One region of the Amycolatopsis sp. NBC_01307 genome, then DNA from elsewhere that is predicted to be linked to it. Evidence: riboswitches for the same ligand, from Rfam matches in the RefSeq annotation. Region 1 holds a riboswitch; the other holds the start of a gene.
What was found. Region 1 has a riboswitch for thiamine pyrophosphate ahead of thiC (phosphomethylpyrimidine synthase ThiC). Riboswitches for the same ligand answer to the same signal wherever they lie in the genome.
Positions count from the first base shown of each region.

Region 2: linked by a shared signal. The riboswitch ahead of OG439_RS31230 (thiamine ABC transporter substrate-binding protein) and the one ahead of thiC (phosphomethylpyrimidine synthase ThiC) in region 1 are both predicted to bind thiamine pyrophosphate.

Region 1 covers NZ_CP108403.1:7,777,278-7,786,081, forward strand. Annotated here, with positions in the region: gene OG439_RS34025 (LytR C-terminal domain-containing protein) at 1-83, opposite strand, end outside; gene OG439_RS34030 (DUF3263 domain-containing protein) at 80-388, opposite strand; gene OG439_RS34035 (peptide deformylase) at 544-1,122, shown strand; gene OG439_RS34040 (glycoside hydrolase family 15 protein) at 1,206-3,371, opposite strand; gene OG439_RS34045 (S1C family serine protease) at 3,577-4,488, shown strand; TPP riboswitch at 4,539-4,663, shown strand; gene thiC (phosphomethylpyrimidine synthase ThiC) at 4,657-6,291, shown strand; gene thiD (bifunctional hydroxymethylpyrimidine kinase/phosphomethylpyrimidine kinase) at 6,288-7,088, shown strand; gene OG439_RS34060 (alkaline phosphatase family protein) at 7,133-8,644, opposite strand; gene OG439_RS34065 (winged helix-turn-helix transcriptional regulator) at 8,737-8,804, opposite strand, start outside.
Region 2 covers NZ_CP108403.1:7,210,939-7,219,742, reverse strand. Annotated here, with positions in the region: gene OG439_RS31280 (DUF1737 domain-containing protein) at 1-79, shown strand, start outside; gene OG439_RS31275 (DNA-3-methyladenine glycosylase 2 family protein) at 76-1,515, opposite strand; gene ychF (redox-regulated ATPase YchF) at 1,630-2,712, shown strand; gene OG439_RS31265 (hypothetical protein) at 2,749-3,024, shown strand; gene OG439_RS31260 (ArsR family transcriptional regulator) at 3,076-3,657, shown strand; gene OG439_RS31255 (hypothetical protein) at 3,657-4,124, shown strand; gene OG439_RS31250 (hypothetical protein) at 4,121-4,498, shown strand; gene OG439_RS31245 (DUF1330 domain-containing protein) at 4,495-4,788, shown strand; gene OG439_RS31240 (winged helix-turn-helix transcriptional regulator) at 4,799-5,164, shown strand; gene OG439_RS31235 (4a-hydroxytetrahydrobiopterin dehydratase) at 5,574-5,858, opposite strand; TPP riboswitch at 5,891-6,000, shown strand; gene OG439_RS31230 (thiamine ABC transporter substrate-binding protein) at 6,022-7,071, shown strand; gene OG439_RS31225 (ABC transporter permease) at 7,182-8,744, shown strand; gene OG439_RS31220 (ABC transporter ATP-binding protein) at 8,744-8,804, shown strand, end outside.

The DNA.
Region 1 (8,804 bases):
ATCACGGCGGCGACGATCGCCACGCCGATCAGCACGACGCCCGCGGCCTTCATCGGCCGGGACATTCCCGAAAACACGCTCATTTCAGCTCGATCCCCAGTCGCCTGGCCCCACGCTTGCGCTGGCGGGCGGCGCGCGTCTTGCGCAGCCGCTTCACCAGCATCGGGTCGGCTTCGATCGCCTCCGGCTTCTCCAGCAGCTTGTTCAGCAGCTGGTAGTAGCGCGTGCTGGAGACTTCGAAGCGCTCACGGATGGCGTTCTCCTTCGCACCGGCATGTCGCCACCACTGGCGCTCGAAAGCGAGGATCTCGACCTCGCGTTCGGTCAGGCCGGGTACGGGCTTCGGCGGCGACGGCTGCGGCTCAGCCATCGACTCCGCGGCGTCCATCCGAGTCCCTCTCAATCGGGCGACATGGTGATCCAGACCTACCTCTTCCGCGGGCGTCATTCAACCACGGATCAACACGCCGACGTGGGCATCGACATCGGCGCGTCACGGTCTGATGCAGGTCTACCAGAAGGGTCCGACTAAACTGCCCGCTCGTGACCGTCCACGCCATCCGGATCGCCGGCGACCCCGTGCTGCACCACCCGACTCGGGAGATCACCGAGTTCGACGAGAAGCTGCGCGTCCTCACCGACGACATGTTCGAGACGATGTACGAAGCCGAGGGCGTCGGCCTAGCGGCCAACCAGATCGGCCTCGACCTGCGGGTGTTCGTCTACGACTGCCCGGACGACGAGGGCGTGCGCCACAAGGGCGTCGTCGTCAACCCGAAGCTCGAGACGTCGGCGATCCCGGAGACCATGCCGGACCCGGACGACGACTGGGAGGGCTGCCTCTCGGCGCCCGGCGAGTCGTACCCGACGGGCCGCGCGTCGTGGGCGAAGGTGACCGGCTCCGACATCGAGGGCAACCCGATCGAGGTCGAGGGCACCGGCTACTTCGCGCGCTGCCTGCAGCACGAGACCGACCACCTCGACGGCTACATCTACCTCGACCGGCTCGTCGGACGCCACGCCCGCGCCGCGAAGAAGATGCTGAAGTCCAACAAGTGGGGCGTCCCGGGCCTCTCGTGGCTGCCGCCGCGCACCCCGGAAGACGACGGCGCCGTCATCTGACCTCCCGTACTCCGTAAAGCCGTGAAGGCCTCCTTACCGGCTCTTATGGCCGGTAAGGAGGCCTTCACGGCTTTTGGCGAACCTCAGCAGCCGAGGAAGTGGCAGCGGACCACGCGAGGCGTTTCGAGCACAGAGCCCGCCTTGACGTCCCAGGCCAGGCGGACGTACTGCGCGTGCGTCCAGGCCAGCGGCGTCGCCGAGTTGTTCGGGGTCCCGGCCGGGAACCCCGTCTGACCCGACGGCGGGTTCTCGTCCCACACCTGCTCCGGCATGGTCTCCGCCGAGCTGCTCACCCGGCCGAGGTCACGCAGCCGCCGCGCGGCCGAAGACGGCTGGCCCAGCGTCAGTTCGTACTCGCCGCGTTCGCCGGCCAGCAGCGGCCACAGCCGGCCGAACGTCGTGCGGCTCTCGGCCGGGAACGTGTAGTCCCACGGTGAGCCGTCGGCCTGCTCGCCGTAGCCGTCCTTCGTGTAGCGGTGCCAGAACTGGCCGGTCGGCGTGGTGAACGAGATCTCCTTGTCCGTGACGCGCACGCTGTTGCGGATCACCGGGTCGTCGGCGCGGTAGATGCCGAGGCGCACCAGGTCGAGGAACCCGGCGTCGGTGACCGCGCGCTGGTCCATCGTCACGCTGGAGTTGCCGAGGTTGTACGTCGTTCCGGCGTTGGCGTTGCCGTCCTTGGTGAGCCGGACGAAGTACGGGTCCTTCGACAGCGGCCCGTTCGTGGTGATCGTCTGCTTCGGCAGGTCGGCCTTGAACTTGTCGGCCGCGGCGAGGTACCTCTTGGCGTCGGCGGCCGCGCCGTTGTGCGACGCGATGTCCGCGGCGCACACGAGCCCGGCGATCACCGAGGCGATGGTCGACGGGGACCAGCCGTCCTGCTCCTCCCAGCGTTCCTGCTGCGTCCACGGCGCCGCCTGGCCGTCAGGACCCTTGTAGGACAACAGGAAATCGGCGGCCTTGCGCACGCCGGGCCAGACGTCGTTGCGCCCGAGCTGCTGGGCGAGCACGATCGGGAAAGCGGTTTCGTCGAGCTGGACCGACGTCCAGTACGGCACGCCGTCGACCCGGCTGTTCTGCGGCATGTGCCCGTCGGCCTGCTGCTGCGTGCCGAACATGTAGGTCACCGCGCGGCTCGCGGCCGCCGTGTCGCCGCCGGCGGCCAGGCCGGTCGCGATCTGGTAGAGGTCGCGCGGCCAGACCAGGTGGTAGGTGCCGGACGGCGACCACTCCGGGTCGTTGTTCCCGAACCGCCACGGCATGCTCGGCGACGCGATGAACGCGCCCGGGTGGTGCTTGTCCTCACTCGCGGCCAGCGTCAGCATCGACGCCTTGTAGAGGTCGCGCTCACTGTCGGTCTTCAGCGACGACGGCGGTTTGCTCACCCCGCGCAGGTACTGCTCCCAGCCGCGGTCGTAGGCGCGGGTGATGGCGCCGAAACCGCGTCGCTGCGACGCCTGCGCGTTGCCGAGCGCGTCGGCCGCCTTCGCGCCCATGCCGAGCGCGAGGGTGACGTGCCGGGTGCGCACGCCGTCGGCCGCGGTCTGCCCGGTGAGCACGACGTTGCCGTTGCCGGCGGTGTCGTACGTCGCGAGCTTGAACGTCTTCGCGAGCTGGGTGCCGCCGTCGGACGCGCCCGCGTAACCGACACTCGTGCGCGTGAAGCCGGGCTTCGCGGTGAGGGCGGCGGCGTTGGTGGCGTCCGACGCGGTGAGCGCGTCCCCCTTGCGCGCGGCCGAGTCGTCGGAGCCGTCGTTGGTCAGGTCCGGGTCGGCGACCGCGTAGAGCTGGTACGGCCGGCCGGTGAGCGACTGGAAGTCGACGTCCACCAGCACGGTCGTCGCGGCCGGGTCGGTGACGTAGGTCTTGCGCAGCCGCCACCGGTGCTGGTCGTCGGTGATGGTCTGCTCGTAGGTCAAACTGTCGTCGTCGGTCCGCCGGACCTGCTGCGACTTGGCCGTGTTGTCGGCGACGGCGAAGCTGCGCCCGTCGGTGACGACGAAGTCCATCGAGCGGACGCTGGGCGTGGACAGGTCCGGGTAGTAGACCTCGGACATTTGGCCGCCCTGGAGCGTGAACCAGACGTTGCTGCCGCGGTCGTGGGCCGTGCCGAAGCCGGTCTTGTTCGCGGGTAGCCAGCTGGGATGGGCGCCGGGCGCGCCGGGAGCCGTCCCCTGGGCCGCCGCGGTCGCCGGTATCAGCCCGGTGACCAGCAGCCCGGCGAGTGCCGGAACCATGAGTTTGCGCATATCAACCCCACAGTGATGTCGCTTCTGCACCGTTACAGAAGCGACAGGCAGTGTCTCGCCGATTCTTCACGGGCGCATGGTCCGAACTGGTGAACCACTGACCGTCACTGGTCCGGTCACGCCGCCGGTTCACCAGCAGCGAACGGACTTCCGGCCGTTCGCGGCGCACACTTGAAGTACTGCAACGGTGTAATCGAGGTACTCCATGGACGAGGCGATGGACGCCTACTCGCGCGCGGTCAGCACGGTCGCCAAGACCGTCACCCCGCACGTCGCCGGGGTTCAGCTCGGGCGCGGCAGCGGCTCCGCGGTCGTCTTCGCCGACGACGGCTACCTGCTGACCAACGCCCACGTCGTCGACGGCGAACGCCACGGCGTCGCGACCTTCGCCGACGGCAGCGAAGCGCGCTTCGACGTCGTCGGCGCCGATCCGCTGTCCGATCTCGCCGTGCTGCGGGCGCGGGACGAGACGCCGTCCGCCGCCGTGCTCGGGGACGCCGACCACCTCGTCGTCGGGCAGCTCGTGGTGGCGATCGGCAGTCCGCTCGGCTTCTCCGGCTCGGTGACCGCCGGCGTCGTCAGCGCGCTCGGCCGGGCGCTCCCGGTGCGGCACGGGCGCGCCGGCCGGGTGATCGAGGACGTCATCCAGACCGACGCCGCGCTCAACCCGGGCAACTCCGGCGGCGCGCTCGCCGACTCCGCCTGCCGCGTCGTCGGGATCAACACCGCCGTCGCGGGCGTCGGGCTCGGGCTCGCCGTGCCGATCAACTCGACGACGCGCCGGATCATCGACACGCTCGTCGTCGAAGGCCGGGTGCGGCGGGCGTACCTCGGCGTCGTCGGCGTGCCCGCGCCGCTGCCCGACGACGTCGCCGAGCGCACCGGGCAGGAGGCCGGGCTGCGCGTGCGCGAAGTCGTCTCCGGCGGGCCCGCCGAGCGCGCCGGGCTGCGAACGGGCGATCTCGTGCTGACCGTCGGCCGCGCCCGGGTGTCGGACGCGCAGGGCATCCAGCGGCAGCTGTTCGCCGAAGTGATCGGCACCGCACTGCCGATCACCGTGCTGCGCAACGGAGCCATGGTCGACGTCTACGCCACACCGGCCGAACTGGTCGGGTGAGGTGAGCGGACTTGAGTCTGGCGCCCCGGCGTGGCATGGTCGGTGGCACAACACCACAACGCGGGAGCTCGCGCCATGGCGGGCTGAGAGGGTGACTGGGGATTTGTCCCGGGTGTCACCGACCGCATGAACCTGACCGGGTAATGCCGGCGTAGGGAGTGAAAGTCGTTGACAACGCTGGAGAACAAGGACGTCTCCGTCACGACCGGGCCCATCACGGGCTCGCACAAGATCTACCACCAGACCGAATCCGGACTGCGTGTTCCGGCCCGCCGGATCGACCTCTCGAACGGCGAACACTTCGACGTCTACGACACTTCCGGGCCGTACACCGACCCTGAAGCGAACATCGACGTCCACAGTGGACTGCACCGGTTGCGGGCCGGCTGGGCCGACGGCCGGGAGCACAACACCCAGCTCGGGTGGGCCAAACAAGGCGTCGTCACCAGGGAAATGGAGTACATCGCCGCCCGCGAACGGGTTTCGCCGGAGTTCGTCCGCGACGAGGTCGCGAGCGGCCGCGCGGTGATCCCGGTCAACCGGCGCCACCCCGAGTCCGAGCCGATGATCATCGGGAAGAACTTCCTGGTGAAGATCAACGCGAACATGGGCAACTCGGCCGTCTGGTCGTCGGTCGAGGAGGAGGTCGACAAGATGGTGTGGGCCACCCGATGGGGTGCCGACACCATCATGGACCTCTCCACCGGCAAGCGGATCCACGAGACGCGCGAGTGGATCATCCGCAACTCCCCGGTGCCGGTCGGCACCGTGCCGATCTACCAGGCGCTGGAAAAGGTCGACGGGGAGCCGGAAAAGCTGTCGTGGGAGGTCTACCGCGACACCATCGTCGAGCAGTGCGAGCAGGGCGTCGACTACGTCACGGTGCACGCCGGCGTGCTGCTGCGCTACATCCCGCTGACCGCGCGGCGCGTCACCGGCATCGTCAGCCGCGGCGGCTCGATCATGGCGGCGTGGTGCCTCGCGCACCACCAGGAGTCCTTCCTGTACACGCACTTCGAGGAACTCTGCGAGCTGCTGCGCCAGTACGACGTCACGTTCTCCCTCGGCGACGGCCTGCGGCCCGGTTCGATCGCGGACGCCAACGACCGCGCGCAGTTCGCCGAACTGGAGACCCTCGGCGAGCTGACGCACCTCGCGCGCTCGCACGACGTCCAGGTGATGATCGAGGGCCCCGGCCACGTGCCGATGCACAAGATCAAGGAGAACGTCGAGCTGGAGGAACGGCTCTGCGGCGAGGCGCCGTTCTACACCCTCGGCCCGCTCACGACGGACATCGCGCCGGCGTACGACCACATCACCTCCGCCATCGGCGCGGCGCAGATCGGCTGGTACGGCACGGCGATGTTGTGTTACGTCACGCCGAAGGAGCACCTCGGCCTGCCGAACCGCGACGACGTCAAGACCGGCGTGATCACGTACAAGATCGCCGCGCACGCCGCCGACCTGGCCAAGGGGCACCAGTACGCGCAGGAGTGGGACGACGAGCTCTCCAAGGCGCGCTTCGAGTTCCGCTGGAACGACCAGTTCAACCTGTCGCTCGACCCGGACACGGCGCGCGCGTTCCACGACGAGACCCTGCCCGCCGAGCCGGCCAAGACCGCGCACTTCTGCTCGATGTGCGGGCCGAAGTTCTGCTCGATGCGGATCACGCAGGACGTCCGCAAGTACGCCGAGGAGCACGGTCTGTCCACTGTGGAGGCCATCGAGGCGGGCATGGCTTCGAAGTCGGCGGAGTTCACCGAGTCCGGCGGCCAGGTCTACCTGCCCGTGGTGCAGCTGTGACTCCGCCCACCGCCCTCACCATCGCCGGATCCGACTCCGGCGGTGGTGCGGGCATCCAGGCGGACCTGCGCACGTTCTTCGCGCACGGCGTCCACGGGCTCGTCGCGCTGACGGCCGTCACCGTGCAGAACTCCTTGGGCGTGCAGGGTTTCACCGAGATCCCCGCCGACGTCGTGGCCGCGCAGATCAAGGCCGTGGCGACGGACATGGGCGTCAACGCGGCCAAGACGGGCATGCTGGCGACGGCGGAGATCATCCGAGCCGTGGCCAAAACCCTGGACGAAGTCGGCGGCGACATCCCGTTGGTGGTCGACCCGGTGGCGGCGTCGATGACGGGCCACGCGCTGCTGCGCGAGGACGCCCTGGAGGCGATCCGCACGGAGCTGTTCCCCCGAGCGACGCTGATCACCCCGAACCTGGACGAGGTCCGCCTGCTGACGGGCATCTCGGTGGTTTCTCCCGCATCCCAACGGGAGGCGGCGGAGGCACTGCTGGCCTTCGGTTCGCGCTGGGTCCTGGTCAAGGGCGGCCACATGACGGGCAGCACGTGCGTAGACCTCCTGACCGACGGCGCCTCGTTCCTGTCGTTGAGCGGCCCCCGCTACGACACAGAGAACACCCACGGCGGCGGCGACACCATGGCCTCGGCGATCACGTCATCGCTGGCGAAGGGCGCCTCGGTGCCGGACGCGGTGGCGGCGGGGAAGCGGTTCATCGAGCGCTGCGTAGCGGAGTCCTACCCGCTCGGCGCGGGCGTGGGCCCGGTGTCACCGTTCTGGGTGCTCGGGTCCTCGTGAGTGGTAATTAGGGTTCTAACCCTAATTACCACTCACGACGTTGGTCAGCGGGTCGTCAGGTGCGGGGCGTCGACCGCCCAGTACCAGTTGTTGCCCGCCGCGTATAGGCGCCACGTGAAGCGGGCCGAACGAGCGCCCGCCGGGACCGCTACCGACGTCGTCGTCGGCTGGGACAGGACGTCGCCGCCCCGGTTCGCGGACGAGGATTCCGGGCCGTACGCCAGGACCGGCTGCTCCGCGCCGCCGTCGAAGGAGACCGTCAGCGCGCCGCGCTGGGTGCCGTCCTGGCGGTAGTGCGAGACGAACCCGACGTCCACTGTGGACTTACCGGTCACCGCAAGAGCCGGTGACACCAGGGAAGAGTCGAAGGTCCCCGACGAAGACGGCGACCCCTTGTCGTCCCACTCGTCGGGGTCCGCCACCGCGAAGACGCCCCGGGCGCGCACGTTCGCCTCCCGCTCCTGCCCGGGCGCGGTGCGCGTCCAGAAGTCGTCCGTCGTGAACGCCCAGCCCTGCCACTCCGTGACACCCGCGGGCATGGCCGACGCGTTGCGGACCGTCCAGCCCGACGGCGCGTCGTGCGTCCAGCCGAGCACCGACGCCGGGACGCCCGTTTCGTCCGCCCGCGGCTTCAAGACCGCCGAGTCGAACGGGTCCGCGGGAAGCGAGCCCAGCGCGTAACCGTCCAGGGAAAGCGGGATTCCCAGGTGGCGCAACGCCGTCGGCGCGATGTCGACGATCTTCGGCGCCACCGCGGGCGTTCCGGCCGGCACCGCGCCGCCCGCCGCGATCACGAACGTCATGCGCTCCTCGGGGCTGTCGCCACCGTGGCCGCCCGGGCCGGTGTGGCCGTGGTCGGTCGTCAGCATGACCAGCCAGTCTTCCGACGAATACGAGGGTCGTGCGCTGATCGCCGTCAGCAGCCGGCCGAGGTACGCGTCGTCCGCGCGCAGGGTCGCCGCGTACTCCGGCGAGTCGGCGCCGTGCGCGTGGCCCGCCTCGTCCGTCTGTCCGAAGTAGACGAACGACGCGTCGGCCTTGTCCTGCTTCAGGTGCTTCTCGGCGTCCGCGGCGAGCTGCGGATCCGTGTTCTCGTAGCCGGCGCTGTCGCCGTCCAGGACGTACTTGCGGTCCTGACCGGTGCGCAGGATCTTGTCGCCGATCGGCTTCCAGTCGACGGCGGCGTACGTGTCGAGCGCCGGGTTCGCCGTCTCGGCGCGCGCCAGCCAGCTCGGGTAGGCGGCCAGGTTGCTGCCGGTGAACGCGTTGTCCTTCACCAGGTGCTTGTCGGGCCAGACGCCGGTGAGGATCGACGACCAGCCGGGCCCGCTGAGCGTCGGCGCCATCCCGCTGCCGTACAGCGAGCTCCGCGCCGAGTACCCGCGCCGGACCAGCGCGTGCACGTTCGGCGTGTCGGCGGCGAGGAGCTTGTCGAACCGCGTGCCGTCGAGCCCGATCACCAGCACCTTGGGCGTCTTCGCCGCGCCCCCGGCCACGCCGGCGGTCAGCCCCGCGGCCGCCACCAGCGCCGTGACCAGGCAGAACAGTCTCCGCATGAACCCTCCAGGAATTGGTTCGGATGAGTTACCCGGAGGTTAGGGAGTCACGAAGACGAAGAGGTGAACGCGGGGCGAAACCCGGTGAGCCATCAGCGGACCGGCTGCAGCTCCCGGCCGTCGTAGGACTCGCGGGCCGAGCGGATCCGCCCGAAGTTGG
Region 2 (8,804 bases), 570 kb from region 1:
CGGCTCCCCGGCAGCCACCTTCGACGGTGAGCAAGTGATCGTGGCTCAGGCCTTGCTGTGGCGGGGCGAGCAGGGCTAGCAGCTGTTCGCGACAGGTTCCGGCCCCGCCGGATCGGCGCGCCACAGGTACATCCCGGCGTAGGAGCACCACGGCGTCCACTGCCGGGGCCGGTCCGCGAGGTCCGTGATGCCGAGCGCCGCCGCCCCGCGTTGCAACGCGGCGTCGTCGGTCAGCAGGACGTCCGGCGCGCCGAGGACGCGCATCAGCGCGTAGTCCGCCGTCCACGCGTCGATCCCCGGGCACGCGAGCAGCTCCGCTCGCAGGTCCGCCGCGTCGCGGCCGACGTGCACGTCCAGCCGGCCCTCGGCCAGCGCCGCCGCGATACCCCGCACCGACGGCGGTCCCGCCGTCGCGACCCGGGCCGCCGTCGGGAACAGCCTCGTCACTACCGCTTCGCCGGGTACCTCCTCGCCGAGGGCGGCCGGTAGATCCCGGCCGAGCAGGGCGCGCAGCAGCAGCTCCTCGCCGTCGACCGCGCCCGGGACGCGGATTCCCGGCACCGCCTCGACGATCGACGCCAGCGCGGGGTCGGCGCCGAGCACGCGCGTGACCGCCGCCGGGTCGGCGTCGAGGTCCAGCAGCCTGCGGACGCGGCTGACCGCGCTGCTGAGATCGCGCAGGTCGGCGAGGTGCAGCTCGCAGCGAACGTGGTCGGGCTCCGGCGTCAGCCGCACGACGCCGGTGCCGTGCGCGAGGCGCAGCGTGCGGGTGTACGTGCCGTCGGTGACGTCTTCGACGCCCGGCACCGCGTGGTCCGCGAAGAAGCGAAGCAGCCCGAAGGCGTCGAAAGGCGGCCTGAACGGCAGTCGCAGGCTGAGCCGCGTCCCGCCTACGTCACCCTGACGTCTACGCCGCGAAGCAGCGAAGGCGCGAAGCTGCGAAGGCGTTGTCGCGAACACTTCGCGGATCGTCTCGTTGAACTGCCGCACGCTGGAGAAGCCCGCCGCGAACGCGACGTCGGTCAGCGGCAGCTCGGACATCTCGATGAGCAGCCGCGCCGAATGCGCGCGGTGCGCCCGGGCGAGCGCGAGCGGGCCGGCGCCCAGCTCGGCGGTCAGCACGCGGCCCAGCTGACGCTCGGAGTAGCCGAGCCGCCGTGCGAGGCCCGGGACGCCTTCGCGTTCGACCGTCCCGTCGGAGATCAGGCGCATCGCCCGCGCCGCCAGGTCGGCGCGCAGGTTCCAGTCCGGCGACCCGGGCACGGCGTCGGGGAAGCAGCGGCGGCAGGCGCGGAAGCCGTTGGCCTGCGCGGCCGCCGACGTCGGGTAGAAGCGGACGTTCTGCTCCTTCGGCGTCGACGCCGGGCACGACGGGCGGCAGTAGATGCCGGTGGTGCGGACCGCCATGATGAACTGGCCGTCGAAGCGCGGGTCGCGGGCGGTGACCACGCGGTAGCAGCGCTCGGCGTCGAGCCAGAGCGCCGGGGCCTCGGCGACCGCCGTGTTCGGAACCATGAATCCCACCCTGCCAGCAGGTCAGCGCCGCGGCTGGCGGGAATCCGACACGGCGTTCGGCCTGGTCGTGAGCCCTGGCGGCCGCCGCGGACCGGCCACGTAGACTTCGGGGTCGTGAGCCTCACCCTCGGTATCGTCGGTCTGCCCAACGTCGGCAAGTCCACCCTGTTCAACGCGCTGACCCGCAACGACGTGCTCGCCGCGAACTACCCGTTCGCGACGATCGAGCCGAACGTCGGCGTGGTCCCGCTGCCGGACCCGCGGCTGGACAAGCTCGCCGAGCTGTTCAAGTCGGAGAAGACCGTGCCGGCGGTGGTGTCCTTTGTGGACATCGCGGGCATCGTGAAGGGGGCCTCCGAGGGCGCCGGGCTGGGCAACAAGTTCCTCGCGAACATCCGTGAGGCCAACGCGATCTGCCAGGTCATCCGCGTGTTCGACGACCCGGACGTGATCCACGTCGACGGCAAGATCGACCCGCTGAGCGACATCGAGACGATCAACACCGAGCTGATCCTGGCCGACCTGCAGACGCTCGAGAAGGCCGTCTGGCGCCTGGAGAAGGAAGCGCGGACCAAGAAGGAAGCGAAGCCCGCGCTCGAGGCCGCGCAGAAGGCGAAGGAAATCCTCGACAGCGGCCGCACGCTCTTCTCCGCGCAGAAGGACGTCGACCTCGAACTGCTTCGCGAGCACAGCCTCCTGACGACGAAGCCGTTCCTGTACGTCTTCAACGCCGACGAAGGCGTCCTCACCGACGAAGCCCGCCGCGAGGAGCTGACGAAGCTGGTCGCGCCGGCCGACGCGGTGTTCCTCGACGCAAAGGTCGAGCAGGAGCTGCTGGAACTCGACGACGAGGAGTCCGTGCGCGAGCTGCTCGAGTCGGTCGGTCAGCCGGAGCCGGGCCTGTACTCGCTGGCCCGCGCCGGGTTCCACACGCTCGGCCTGCAGACGTACCTGACCGCGGGCCCCAAGGAGTCGCGCGCCTGGACGATCCCGCAGGGCGCGACCGCCCCGCAGGCCGCGGGCGTCATCCACACGGACTTCGAGCGCGGCTTCATCAAGGCGGAGATCGTCTCGTACGCCGACCTGATGGACGCCGGCTCGATGGCGGCGGCACGGGCCGCGGGCAAGGTCCGCATGGAGGGCAAGGACTACACCATGGCGGACGGCGACGTGGTGGAGTTCCGCTTCAACGTCTAGATCCGCCTCGGCCCTAGGTCGTAGGTTGGCCGGGTGATGAGCGACCTGGCTGCCGTCCTCGAGGAGCACCTCGCCGCGCCGTTTCCGTCGGCGGTCAGGCGAGGTGAGGTCTACGGGTCCGTGTGCGCCGTGATGATCGACGCCGACATCTGCGGGTGGGCGAGCCGGGCGGGATCACTGCCACCGGGCGCGCGGGTGTCCTTCGCGCGTGCCGCGGACGGGCTGAGGTCGTCGCTGCCGGAGTTCCCCGCTGCGGGCCGGCCGTACTACGAGTGCCTGCTGGTCATCGCCGACCTCGCGTTGGCCGAGTAGCGGCTTGTTGCTGGTTGTTACTTTCATTGGGCGCAGGATATACTGCGTCCAATGAAAGCTTCGCCGAGCTTGCTGCCCCTGCTGCGTTCGCGCATGCAGGGTGAGCTGCTCGCGCTCGTGCTCCTGCACCCGGATCGCGAGTACAGCATCACCGAGCTCGCCGAGGCCTGTGGTGTCACGCCCACCGCCGTCTTGCGTGAGGTCGAGCGGCTGACCGGTGGCGGGATCCTGGAAGACCGGCGGGTGGGCCGCAGCCGGCTCGTCAAGGCGCGCACCGACACCCCGCTCTACTCGCCCCTGAGCGAGCTCATCGCCGTCACCTTCGGGCCGATGCCGCTGCTCGCCGAGGCCCTGTCCGGGCTGGCCGGCGTGCGCGAGGCCTACATCTACGGCTCCTGGGCCGCGCGCTACAACGGCGAACCCGGTCTTCCGCCCGGCGACGTCGATGTCCTCGTGGTCGGTTCGCCCGATCCGGACGCGCTCTTCGACTCGGCGGAACAGGTGTCACGGCGGCTGGGGCGCGAGGTCAACGTCCACCGGGTCTCGCCCGAGTCGTGGGCGGCGAGCACCACCGATCCGTTCCTCACCAGCGTGCGTGAGCGTCCGCTGGTGAAACTCAGCCAGGAGACCTGATGCCGCAGTGGAACCAAGGCCGCGAACGGATCGACGCGTTCCTCGCGCGCGGCGCCATCGAGCACGTTCCGGCGTCGCGGGAGGCGGCCGAGGCCGAGTTCGTCAGGGCCCGTACGCACCTCGCGTCGGCGCGGCAGCTGCAGGACACGGATCCGGAAGGCGCCTACACGCTGGCCTACGACAGCGCACGGCGCGCGTTGGCCGCCGTCCTGCAGAACCAGGGCCTGCGGGTGACGAGCCGGGGTGGGCACGTCACCGTCTACGAGGCGGTCCTCGCGCAGCTGGATCCGCCGCTGGGGCCGGTTTTGCGGCCCTTCAACCGGATGCGGGTCCGGCGCAACGAAGTCGCCTACCGGTCTTCGGAGGCGCCCTCGGTGACCACGGAGGACGTGACGGCCGACGTGGCGAAGGTCGAGGCCCTCATCGAGGTCGCCGAGAAGGCGATCCCGAACATGCCACGCTATTGACCGCCGAACGCCGGCCGCTCACTCCGCGCGAGAGAGCGGTCCTGGACCTGCTGCTGGGCACGGACTTTCCCGGTGCCGCGGCCCTTCGCGCCCAAGCGCGCACGGCCGAGGTGACCGGCCGCTGTCCGTGCGGCTGTCCCACGATCGACCTCGCCGTCGACGAAACGGTGGCCGAGGTCGAGAGCCGGGTGGCCGTGGACGTCGACGTGGCGGACGGCGGGCTCATCCTGTTCGTCGACGAAGGCCGCTTGTCCGGCCTCGAATACTGGAGCGTGGCCGACGAGACGCCCGTCGAGTTCCCGCCGCCGGCGGAAATCCGGGTAGTGACAGCACCAGGTGACGGCTCCGGAGTTCTGCCACCCTCGGAACCGTGAGCGTCTACGTCATCTCCGAGGTCGAGATCCTCGATGAAACCGCAGCCCAGCGCTACCGCGAACTCGCCCAAGCGTCGATCATGGGGTACCAGGGGCGCTACATCGTCCGCGGCGCGGCACCGGATGCCCTCGAAGGCGACTTCGACGAACACAAGCGCGTCGTCCTCGTCGAGTTCCCGGACCGTGAGACGGCCGAACGCTGGTACGCCTCCGCCGAGTACGCCGAAGCGCTCGAGCTGAGCAAGACCGCGCTGCGGCGGCGGTTGCTGCTCGTCGACGGCGTGGCCTAACGTCGGCTGGGTGGAGCCGCTGACCGCTGATCTCTTCGCGCCGCAATGCCCGTCGGCCGACACGCCGTTCCGGATCGGGGACAAGTGGGGCGGCATGGTCGTCTTCTGCCTCGAAGACGGGCCGCGCCGCTTCTCCGAGCTGCGCGTGCCGCTCCGGAACGTCAGCCCGAAGGTGCTCACCGAGACGCTGCGGTCCCTGGAGCGCGACGGGATGATCACCCGCAAGACCTACGACGAGAACCCGCCGCGCGTCGAGTACGCGCTGACGGACTTGGGCCGGACCCTGTTCGAGCCCATGGAGCGCTGCCGCGAGTGGGCGGAGAAGTACCTGCCGAGCCTGCGAGAAGCCCGGCAGGCCTACGACCGGGCGGACTAGCCGAGGAGGCCCATCAGCGCGATCGTGATCAGCACGACGGCGGTCGCGAGGGCGTTGATCCAGGCGCGCTGGGTGGCGGTCAGGGCGGCGGTGGCGGGGGTGCTGTTCATGGCGTTTTCCCTACGAGCGGGCCGATGCTTCCGCGGGTTCAGCGCGTTGACCATGCCGAGTGTTAGCAGCTGTGACGAAGCTCACCCGATCATGCCGCTGACCAGCGGAAACGGCACTCAGCCGTCCGAGTGACGGTGGCTGCGGACGGTGAACCAGAGCACCCCGCCGGCCGCGGCCACCATCGTCGCGAATGCCACTGTGCCCACTACGATCGCCTGCGTCATATCTGCCTCTCGGTGCGAAGTCCTTTACCGAGAGACGCTGAACGCGGGCTTTCGTGCACTCAGAGTAGCCGGGATCACAGTCCGTCGAGGGTCTCGTTGATCTGCTTGGCCAGCGCGAAGTCCTTCTTCGTCAGGCCACCGGCCGAATGCGTGCTGAGGTGGAAGGTCAGCGTGCGCCAGCGGATGTCGATGTCCGGGTGGTGGTCGGCGGCCTCGGCCAGTACCGCGACGCGGTCCACCACCTCGATCGCCTTCGGGAAGCTCGGCAGCTCCACCTCGCGCCGGATGACCTTGCCCGTGCGGACCCAGCCGTGGAGCAGGGCCCGGTCGGCCTCGTCGTCGCTCAAGATTTCCGTCATGGCTCCATCGTCCAACGTCCTGGACTAAGGTGCACGGTTGCCACGGGAGTCCGGTGAGCCGGGCTGAGAGGCGGGGTGACCCGCGACCGTTAGCACCTGATCCCGGATCATGCCGGCGAAGGGAGGGCTTTCCCTCCTCGTCCGGCGAAGTGCAGGAGGGTAGATGAAACGCAGTGCTGTTCGCGCCGCGACGGCCATCGCCGTCGTCAGCGTCGTCACAGCGGCGTGTTCGCTGTCGGACGGGTCCGGTGACGCGAAGCAGACGCCCACCGTCACCCTGGTGACGCACGACTCCTTCCTGGCGCCGCAGGAGGTGCTCGACGCCTTCCAGCAGCAGTCGGGCATCAAGATCTCCGTGCTCAAGCAGGGCGACGCCGGTTCGCTGACCAACAAGCTCGTGCTCACCAAGGCGAACCCGGTCGGCGACGTCGCGTACGGCGTCGACTCGACCTTCGCCTCGCGCGCGCTCGCCGAGGGCGTCTTCGAGCCCTACACCAGCCCGGAGGCCGACCGCGGGCCGCAGCGCTACGCCGTCGACCCGGAGCACCGGCTCTCGGCGGTCGACGTCGGCGACGTCTGCGTCAACGTCGACACGAACTACTTCACGGCCAAGGGGATCCCGGCGCCGGAGTCGTACGACGACCTGGCCGACCCGAAGTACAAGGACCTGCTGGTCGCCGAGGACCCGGCGACGGCGTCGCCCGGGCTCGCGTTCCTGCTCGGCACCGTCGCGAAGTACGGCGAGGCCGGCTGGAAGGACTACTGGACCAAGCTGAAGGCCAACGGCCTCAAGGTGGTCAGCGGCTGGGAAGAGGCCTACACGAAGGAGTTCTCGGGCTCGTCTGGCAAGGGGCCGCGGCCGATCGTCGTCTCGTACGCGTCGTCGCCGGCCGCCGAGGTGGGCGACGACGGGAAACCGCGGACGAAGGCGCTGCTCGACACCTGTTACCGGCAGGTCGAGTACGCCGGGGTGCTGGCCGGCGGCAAGCAGGAGGAGAACGCGCGCAAGGTCGTCGACTTCCTGCTTTCGCAGCAGTTCCAGGCGACCGTGGCGGCCAACATGTACGTCTACCCGGCGCGCCAGGGCGTCGACCTGCCGGCGGGCTGGGCGCAGGTCGCGCCGTTGCCGCAGAAGCCGCAGGCGCTGACCGCGGACCAGGTGCAGGCCGGGCGTGAGAAGTGGATCGGCGAATGGCGCGCGCTCGTGCAGTGACATCCGGGCCTCCGCCCCGGGCCGGGGGCTCCGCCACCCGGAGCCCCCGGAAAGCAGTGGTCGTAGCGCCACCGCGGACCGCCCGCGGCATCGGCCTGGCGCTGCTCGGGCTGGCCCCGATCGGTTTCCTGGTGGTGTTCTTCGCCTGGCCGGTGCTGGCGATCGTCGGCCGCGGGTTCGCCGCGGGCGGGCTCGACGTCGTGCTGGGCGACCCGCAGACGTGGCGGCTGGCGGGCTTCACGGTGGCCACCGCGGCGGGCTCGACGGTCGTCGCGGTGCTGGCCGGGCTGCCGGTGGCGTTCCTGCTTTCCCGGGTGCGGCTGCCCGGCGTCGGCTTGGCGCGGACGCTGGTGCTCGTGCCGTTCGTGCTGCCGACCGTGGTGGTCGGGCTGGCGTTCCGGGCGCTGTGGCCGGACGGCGGGGTGCTGCCGATCGTGCTGGCCAACGCGTTCTTCAACGTCGCCGTCGTCGCGCGGACCGTCGCCGGGCTCTGGGCGCGGCTGGACTCGCGGACGTCCGACGCCGCGCGGGCGCTCGGCGCGTCACCGTGGCGGGCGTTCCGGTCGGTGACGCTGCCCGCGCTGGCGCCCGCGATCGCGTCCGCCGCGGCTGTCGTTTTCCTGTTCTGCGCCACCAGTTTCGGTGTCGTGCTGATCCTCGGCGGTGCGCGGTACCGGACCCTGGAAACCGAAATCTACCTCCGGACGGTCGACCTGCTCGACCTCTCCGGAGCGTCGGCGCTTTCGCTGATCCAGTTCGCGGCGGTCGTCGCGGCGCTGGTCGTCGGCGGGCTGGCGCGGCGGCGCAAGGAAGGCGCCAAGATCGGTTCCGGCGCTGCGCGACGCCCGCGCGGTGGTGAGTGGTGGGTCGTCGGCGCGGCGGGCGTCGTGCTGGCCCTGCTGCTGACGCCGATCGTCGCGCTGCTCGCCGAGTCGGTGTCCACTTCGGACGGCTGGAGCCTCGCGGGGTACCGCGCGCTCGCGGGCACCGGCGAGAAGGGCGCGCTGCAGGTGTCCGGCTGGGACGCCGCGCTGAACTCGCTGAAGGTGGCGATCGACGCGACGCTGCTGGCGCTGGTCGTCGGCGTGCTCGCGTCGGTGGTGCTGGTGGCGCTGCGCCGGTCGCCGGCGCGGGCCGCGCGCGGGCTCGGCGAGACGCTCGACGCCGCGCTGATGCTGCCGCTCGGGGTGTCCGCGGTGACCGTCGGGTTCGGGTACCTCGTGACGCTCGACGCGCTGCCCGGCGACCTGCGGACGTCGCCCTACCTGGTGCCGCTCGCGCAGGCGCTGGTGATCATCCCGCTGATCGTGCGGATGGTGCTGCCGGTGCTGCGCTCGGTCGACGTCCGGCTGCGGCAGGCCGCGTCGACGCTCGGCGCGAGCCCGCTGCGGGTGTGGCGGGAGATCGACCTGCCGCTGACGCTGCGGCCGCTGGTCGCGGCGGCGGGGTTCGGGTTCGTCGTGGCGCTCGGCGAGTTCGGCGCGACGAGCTTCCTGGCGCGGCCGACGTCGCCGACGCTGCCGGTCGCGATCGCGTCGCTGATGGGGCGCCCGGGGGAGCTGAACAACCAGATGGCGTACGCCGCGTGCGCGTTGCTGATGCTCGTGACGGTGCTGGCGGTCGCGCTGATCGACCGGCTCGGGGCCGCGCGCGGCCGGGTGGGAGAGTTCTGATGGCGTTGTCGGTGCGGGACCTGACTGTCCATTATGGATCGTTCGTCGCGGTGCGCGACG